2 linked regions of the Aminobacter aminovorans genome follow. The protein of the gene in region 1 binds, or shares a complex with, the protein of each later gene. Links are inferred from orthologs where the notes say so. Each region holds a gene or a part of one and is shown in the gene's direction. Other genes may lie near its edges.

What was found. Proteins that work in one complex are often made in the same cells at the same time.
Region 2: the proteins of DY201_RS19290 (region 1) and tldD are in contact, whole or in part, in a solved structure (PDB 5NJ9), measured with the Escherichia coli proteins. The link is inferred for Aminobacter aminovorans from one-to-one orthologs.

The regions. Positions count from the first base shown.
Region 1 is NZ_UFSM01000001.1:3,915,448-3,919,018, reverse strand. The notes cover bases 457-3,343. They hold DY201_RS19290 (TldD/PmbA family protein), read left to right. Parts: upstream 457-1,171; coding sequence 1,172-2,515; downstream 2,516-3,343. Other genes in these bases: DY201_RS19285 (3'(2'),5'-bisphosphate nucleotidase CysQ), read left to right, coding at 2,502-3,308; DY201_RS19295 (MATE family efflux transporter), read right to left, coding at 457-1,025. In the rest of the region: more of DY201_RS19295, read right to left, coding at 1-456; DY201_RS19280 (DUF4170 domain-containing protein), read left to right, coding at 3,387-3,571.
Region 2 is NZ_UFSM01000001.1:4,514,077-4,517,704, forward strand. Bases 325-3,268 are described here. They hold tldD (metalloprotease TldD), read left to right. Parts: upstream 325-1,062; coding sequence 1,063-2,475; downstream 2,476-3,268. Other genes in these bases: DY201_RS22240 (invasion associated locus B family protein), read left to right, coding at 495-974; cobB (Sir2 family NAD+-dependent deacetylase), read left to right, coding at 2,505-3,206; DY201_RS22255 (class I SAM-dependent RNA methyltransferase), read right to left, coding at 3,243-3,268. Also shown: coxB (cytochrome c oxidase subunit II), read right to left, coding at 1-80; more of DY201_RS22255, read right to left, coding at 3,269-3,628. UniProt on the Escherichia coli protein: Metalloprotease involved in CcdA degradation. Suppresses the inhibitory activity of the carbon storage regulator (CsrA).

The DNA.
Region 1 (3,571 bases):
TTGGCGAAGATCGCCAGCAGCCCCCACACAGCCAGCACATAGACGATGGTGAACAGCAGGCTGTCGCGCATCGTCGTGGTCAGGCGCTCGAACTTGCGGGCGCCGTAGTTCTGCCCGAGGATCGGCCCGACGGCACCCGACAGCGCGAAGATGACGCCGAAGGCGACCGGCACCAGGCGGCCGATGATCGCCCATCCGGCCACCGCCTGGTCGCCGAAGGCGGCCATTTCGATGGTGACATAGGCGTTGCCGACAGGGGTCGCGACCTGGGTCAGCATCGCAGGCACGCCGATGGCAAAGAATGGCCTGACGGCCTCGCGCAGTCCGCTGAGGTCAGGGAGCTTGATCAGCCTGTGCACGACATGGACGCCATGCAGGCCGATGGCCAGCATCACGAAGCGTGTCAGCACCGTCGAGATGGCGGCGCCATTGAGGCCGAGGTCGAAGCCGAAGATCAGGATCGGGTCGAGAATTGCCGCCGCAATGCCGCTGCCCAGCGTCACATACATCGCCCGTCGCGCATCGCCGACGCCGCGCAATATGCCTGTCGTGCACATGCCGAGCGCCATGATTGGGAATGACGGCAGCACGATCTGCAGGAACCGCGTCGACAGCTCGAGCGTGGCGCCGGTGGCGCCGAGCAGGGAGAGCAGCGGACGCAGGAACGGCAAGGCAGCGAGCGTCATCACAAGTGTCGCGACGCCCATGAACACCATCGAGGCGCCGCCCATGCGCCTGGCTTCCTCGCGCTGGCCGCGGCCGAGGCAGCGCGCCACCAGCGCGCCGCAGGCGATGGTGAAACCGATCGAGATCGAAAGCGTGAAGAACAGCAGCGTCGAGGCAAAGCCGATGGCTGCCGCCAGTTCCTCGATGCCGAGCAGGGAAATATAGAACAGGTTGAGCGCGTCGACGATGAAGATGGCGATCAGGCCGACCGAGCCGGTGCCGGTCATGACCACGACATGGCGCATGGTCGAACCGGTGGTGAATTTTGCCGGTGCCGCCGCCGGGGCCTGTGTGGACATGCTGTTCCCCTGGAGATTTCGGCGGCGAAGCGCCGCATCAGGGTCGTTTGACCATGCACCCGCCCATTGCACAAGCCGGTTGGGGACAATAGATGGGGGTGGTACGGGCCGCGACCAACGGGCGGTTAGCAATCGGAACATGCCAAATGAACGATACCAACGACGCCGCAAAACTGGCCGACCGGGTGGCGAGCCTCGTCGAAGCGGCAAAAAAGGCCGGCGCTGACGCAGCCGACGCGGTTGCGGTGCGCGGCCGCTCGACAAGCGTTTCGGTGCGCCTCGGCAAGGTCGAGGCGACAGAGGCTTCCGAAAGCGAGGACATGTCGCTTCGGGTCTTCGTCGGCCAGCGCGTCGCCAGCGTTTCGGCGACTGCCGCCTCCGACCCCAGGGTTCTGGCCGAGCGCGCCGTGGCGATGGCCAGGGTTTCGCCGGAGGATCCCTATCAGGGTCTGGCCGATGCCTCGTTGCTGACGCATGCGCCGCGCGACCTCGACCTGTTCGACGACACCGTCGTTTCCGCCGAACGCCTGAAGGAAGACGCGCTCGCCGCCGAAGAGGCAGCACTCGCCGTCAAGGGCGTGACCAATTCGTCAGGTGCCGGCGCTGCCGCCGGTCTCGGCGGACTGGTGCTCGCCACCTCGCACGGCTTTGTCGGCCACTATGTCGGCTCGCGCTTCTCGCGCTCGGCCAGCGTCATCGCCGGCGAGGGCACGTCGATGGAGCGGGACTATGATTTCTCGTCACGCATCCACTTCGCCGATCTCGATCCATCGGCCGATATCGGCCGCAGCGCCGGCGAACGGGCGGTCAAGCGGCTCAACGCCCGCAAGGCGGCAACCGGACCCGTCGACGTCGTCTTCGATCCGCGCGTCGCGCGCGGCATTGCCGGGCACCTCGCCGGCGCCATCAACGGCGCGTCGGTGGCCCGCAAGACCAGCTTCCTGCGCGACATGATGGGCAAGCAGGTGGCTTCCGCCGCCATCACCGCCATCGACGAGCCGTTGAAGCTGCGCGGCCAGGCGTCGCGTCCGTTCGACGGCGAGGGCATCGAAGGTGCGACGCTCAAGATGGTCGACAAGGGCGTGCTCAACCATTGGTTCCTGTCGACATCGGCGGCGCGCGAACTCGGGCTCGTCACCAATGGCCGTGGCGCGCGCGGCGGCTCGTCCGTGTCGCCGTCCTCGACCAATTTCAGCATCGAGCCGGGCGAGCGCTCGCCCGAGGACATCATCCGCTCGCTCAAGCGCGGCTTCTATGTCACCGAGGTGTTCGGCCAGGGCGTCGACATGGTGACGGGCGAGTACAGCCGCGGCGCTTCCGGCTTCTGGATCGAGAATGGCGAGATCACCTGGGCGGTGTCGGAGGTGACGATCGCCTCCAACCTCAAGGACATGTTCCTGCGCATGGTGCCGGCCAGCGACCTCGACCGCAATTTCGGCACTGCCGCGCCGACGCTTCTGATCGAAGGCATGACCCTTGCAGGCGACTGACAACATCGACAATTCCGACCTGAAGGGCGAGCTCGACCTGCTGCGTGCGGCTGCCACCGAGGCCGGGCGGATCGCCATGGGCTTTTTCCGGCAGAGCCCGGAAGTCTGGTTCAAGGGCGGCAATTCGCCGGTCAGCGAGGCCGATTACGCCGCCGACCACTATCTGCGAGAAACCTTGACGGCGGCCAGGCCCGATTATGGCTGGCTGTCGGAGGAAACCGCCGACAGTCCCGACCGGCTCGGCGCGCGCCGCACCTTCGTCGTCGACCCGATCGACGGCACGCGCGGCTTCGTCGAGGGGCGCACGGCATGGTGCGTCAGCGTTGCCGTCGTCGAGGCCGGCCGTTCACTCGCCGGCGTGCTCGAATGCCCGGCGCGGCAAGAGACCTACTGGGCGGTCAAAGGCGGTGGCGCCTTTCTCAACGGCCAGCCCCTGAAGGTGCGCGAACCGGGCGAACGCATGCGTATTGCCGGTCCCAAGCCGATGATCGACAGGATGCCTGTGGACTGGCAGGGCAGGCTCGAGCGCGAGACCTACATTCCCTCGCTGGCCTATCGCGTGGCGATGATCGCCAACGGGGTGCTCGATGCGACGTTCGTCAAGCCGAATGCCCATGATTGGGACATCGCCGCTGCCGAGCTGATCCTGACCGAGGCGGGCGGCAAGCTGCTCGACCGGCATGGCAGCCGGCTCGCCTTTGCCGGCGAGGACATCGTTCACGGCGCGCTGATGGCCGGCAGCGGGACGCTGCTCGATGTCATGGCCGGTGTTCTCGCCAGCCACGACGGTTGATGATTTTGCCGACTGTTCCAAAACGGCGCGCTTTGGTCTAGATCAGGCAAGCCCTGAGATGATGAATCAAGGAAACAGATGTCCGAAGAAAACGGAAAAAAGCAGCTCCTGCATCTGGTGTTTGGCGGCGAACTGACCAAGCTCGGTGGAACCGAGTTCCGCGATCTCGACGCGCTCGACATGGTTGGCATCTATCCCGACTACAAGTCGGCCGAGCTGGCCTGGAAGGCAAAGGCGCAGGCAAGCGTCGACAACGCCCATAT
Region 2 (3,628 bases), 600 kb from region 1 along the record:
GGCGTCGGCTGAGCCGCATAGGCCGCGACGCTGGCAAGGGAAGCAGTCGCCGCGACGGCGCTAGCAAAGATCTTTCTCATCGCCCTCTGTATCTCCCATTTCCGTGCGGGCGTAGCCGCAAGGACATCGTGCCGCTCCGGGACGGGAATCCCAGAGACGTTCGGAGGTTCAAACCATACTCTCTTTATAACCGCAAGGAAGCAGAGGCTTAACCCGTGCGGCATTTTTGCGCGCAGGCGCAGAGGCTGGCGCCGCGACGCGTTTGGCGCTAGGTGAAGAACGCGCAGGCGAAAGGCCAATTGCCCCGCTTGTGCTGCCATGCCCTGAAAAGGCGTCGCAATTCGGGCCAAATTGGCTTCGAATGTCTGGAAAACCTGAGATTGCAGGATGGCGAAGGCGCCGTCTTGTTATTTACTTGCTGCCTGCACGGCCTGATAGTCGTGATTCGCAATGGAGCCGTCATGAAGTCTGGGCTTTTCAAAACCGTGGCGAAGATGCTCGTCGCTGCCGCCTGCGTGGTACCCATGCAAGCCGGCGCGCAGCAGAGCGGCACGGTCAAGTCCACCCACGGCGCATGGTCGATCATCTGCGACACGCCTGCGGGCGCCACCAACGAACAATGCGTGATGATGCAGAACGTGATTGCCGAGGACCGCCCCGAGATGGGGCTTTCGGTGGTCATTCTGCGCACGGCAGACAACAAGGCCGAGATTCTGCGCGTGCTCGCGCCGCTCGGCGTGCTGCTGCCCAACGGCCTTGGCCTCAATGTCGACCAGAAGGACATCGGCCGCGCCTATTTCGTGCGCTGCTTCCAGGACGGCTGCTACGCCGAGGTGATCCTCGACAAGACGCTGCTCGACACGCTGAAGACCGGCAAGTCGGCGACTTTCATCGTCTTCCAGACGCCCGAGGAAGGCATCGGCATCCCTGTCGATCTCAATGGCTTCGGCGAGGGCTTCGCCGCCCTGCCGTAAGCGTTTGGCACCGGAGACATTGTCCGGAGCCTCTGCGTCGCCTACATCGGGGTGAACACACTCCCCTTGGAATATGAGGCGACGCGCCATGACCAGCCTTCTCAGCCAGTTCGACATCACTGAAGACCGCGTGCGCAAGATCGTCGCCGAGACGATCGAGGGCGCTGACGATGGCGAGCTCTTCCTCGAATATCGCGAGGGCGAGGCGCTGATGTTCGACAATGGCCGACTGAAGACGGCGAGCTTCAACACCGACCAGGGTTTCGGCCTGCGCGCAGTCGCCGGCGAAGCGACCGGCTATGCCCATTCGAGCGACCTGTCCGAGCAGGCATTGCTGCGCGCCTCCGATGCGGTCTCAGCCGTCAAGGGCGGCTATTCCGGCACGCTCGCCGCCGCCCCTGCCCGCACCAACACGCATCTTTATGGCGAGGAGAACCCGATCTCGTCGCCGTCTTTCGAGGCCAAGGCCAAGCTGCTGCAGGAAATCGACGCCTGGCTGCGCGACAAGGACCCGCGCGTCCGCCAGGTGACGGCGTCGCTCGCTTCGTCGTGGCAGCATGTCGAGATCCTACGCGGCGACGGCCAGGTGGTGCGCGACATCCGCCCGCTGGTTCGCATGAACGTTTCGGTGATCGTCGGCGACGGTGACCGCCAGGAAAGCGGCTCCTACGGCGCCGGCGGCCGCAAGAGCTTTGACGAGTTCCTGACCGACGAAAGCTGGAAGGGCGCCGCGACCGAGGCCTTGCGCCAGGCGCTGGTCAATCTCGATGCCATCCCCGCTCCTGCCGGCACTTTCGACATCGTGCTGTCGTCCGGCTGGCCGGGCGTGATGCTGCATGAAGCCGTCGGCCACGGTCTCGAAGGCGACTTCAACCGCAAGAAGACTTCGGCCTTCGCCGGTCTTCTCGGCCAGCAGGTCGCCGCCAAGGGCGTCACCGTCGTCGATGACGGCACCATCGCCGAACGCCGCGGCTCGATCACCGTCGACGACGAAGGCACACCCAGCGCCCGCAACGTGCTGATAGAGGACGGCAAGCTCGTCGGCTACATGCAGGACCGCCAGAACGCCCGCCTGATGGGCATGAAGGCGACCGGCAACGGCCGCCGCGAATCCTACGCGCACCAGCCGATGCCGCGCATGACCAACACCTATATGACCTCTGGCGACAAGACGCCGGAAGAGATCATCGCCTCGGTCAAGAACGGCATCTATGCCGTCTCCTTCGGCGGCGGCCAGGTCGACATCACCTCGGGCAAGTTCGTGTTCGGCTGCACCGAGGCCTACATGATCGAGGACGGCAAGGTGACCCAGCCGATCAAGGGTGCCATGCTGATCGGCAACGGTCCCGACGCCATGCACCGCGTGACCATGGTCGGCAACGACATGAAGCTCGACAACGGCATCGGCATGTGCGGCAAGGCCGGCCAGGGCGTGCCGGTCGGCGTCGGCCAGCCGCATCTCCGGATGAACCAGATGACTGTCGGCGGCACGCGGGTCTAGGCTTCGCACCGACAGAACGAAGAATGCCGATGCACCGCCCCACCTCGATCGTCGTGCTCACCGGCGCAGGTATCTCGGCCGAATCAGGTGTCGACACCTTTCGCGACGAGGACGGCATCTGGGCGAAGGTCGACTACCGCGACGTGGCGACACCGGAAGGTTTTGCCCGCAATCCGGAGCTGGTTGACGACTTCTACAACCAGCGCCGCGCGGGTCTTGCCGATGTCGCGCCGAATGCCGCGCATGTGGCATTGGCGCGGCTCGAACGGCAGTTCCGGGGCAAGTTCCTGCTCGTCACGCAGAATATCGACGACCTGCACGAGCGAGCCGGATCGCTGCGGCTGATCCACATGCATGGCGAATTGACCAAGGCCTTGTGCGCGCATTGCGGCGCCGGGCATGCCTGGCACGGTGCCATGTCGCGGGCCTCACGCTGCCCGTCATGCCAGGAGATCGGCCAATTGCGGCCTGACGTGGTCTGGTTCGGCGAGATGCCCTACCTGATGGACGAAATCGACGAGGCACTGGCAAGTTGCGACCTCTTCGTCTCCATCGGCACCAGCGGCAATGTCTATCCCGCCGCCGGCTTCGTCGAGCAGGCGCGCCATGCCGGGGCGCGTACGATCGAACTCAACCTCGAGCCGTCGGAAGGCCATGACCTCTTCGAGCAGGCCATCCATGGCCGCGCCACGGAAATCGTGCCCGAATTCGTCGAGCATATCCTGGCTTAGCCGCCGGTCCACCTGATGGCGGCCGGATCGGTTGCCTCACCGCCGCTTCTTCGGCTTCTCCAACAGCGCCACAGCCTCGACATGGTGCGACCAGAGGAACTGGTCTATCGGCACAACACTCTTCAGCGCATAGCCGCCGTCGATGAGGATGCGCAGGTCCCGCGCCAGCGTTGCCGGATTGCACGACACCGCCGCCACGTAAGGCACATCCGAGCGGGCGATCTGCTTGCACTGGTCCTCGGCACCGGCACGCGGCGGATCGAAGACGAGGCCGTCAAAGGCGTTCAGTTCCTTGAAGGTCAGCGGCCGGCGATCGAGGTCGCGGCGTTCGACTGTGACGCGCTTCAGACCGCTGGCAAAGCGGAAGCCACGATCAAGTGCGGCGAGCGCCTGGCCATCGCCCTCGACGGCATGGACCTCGG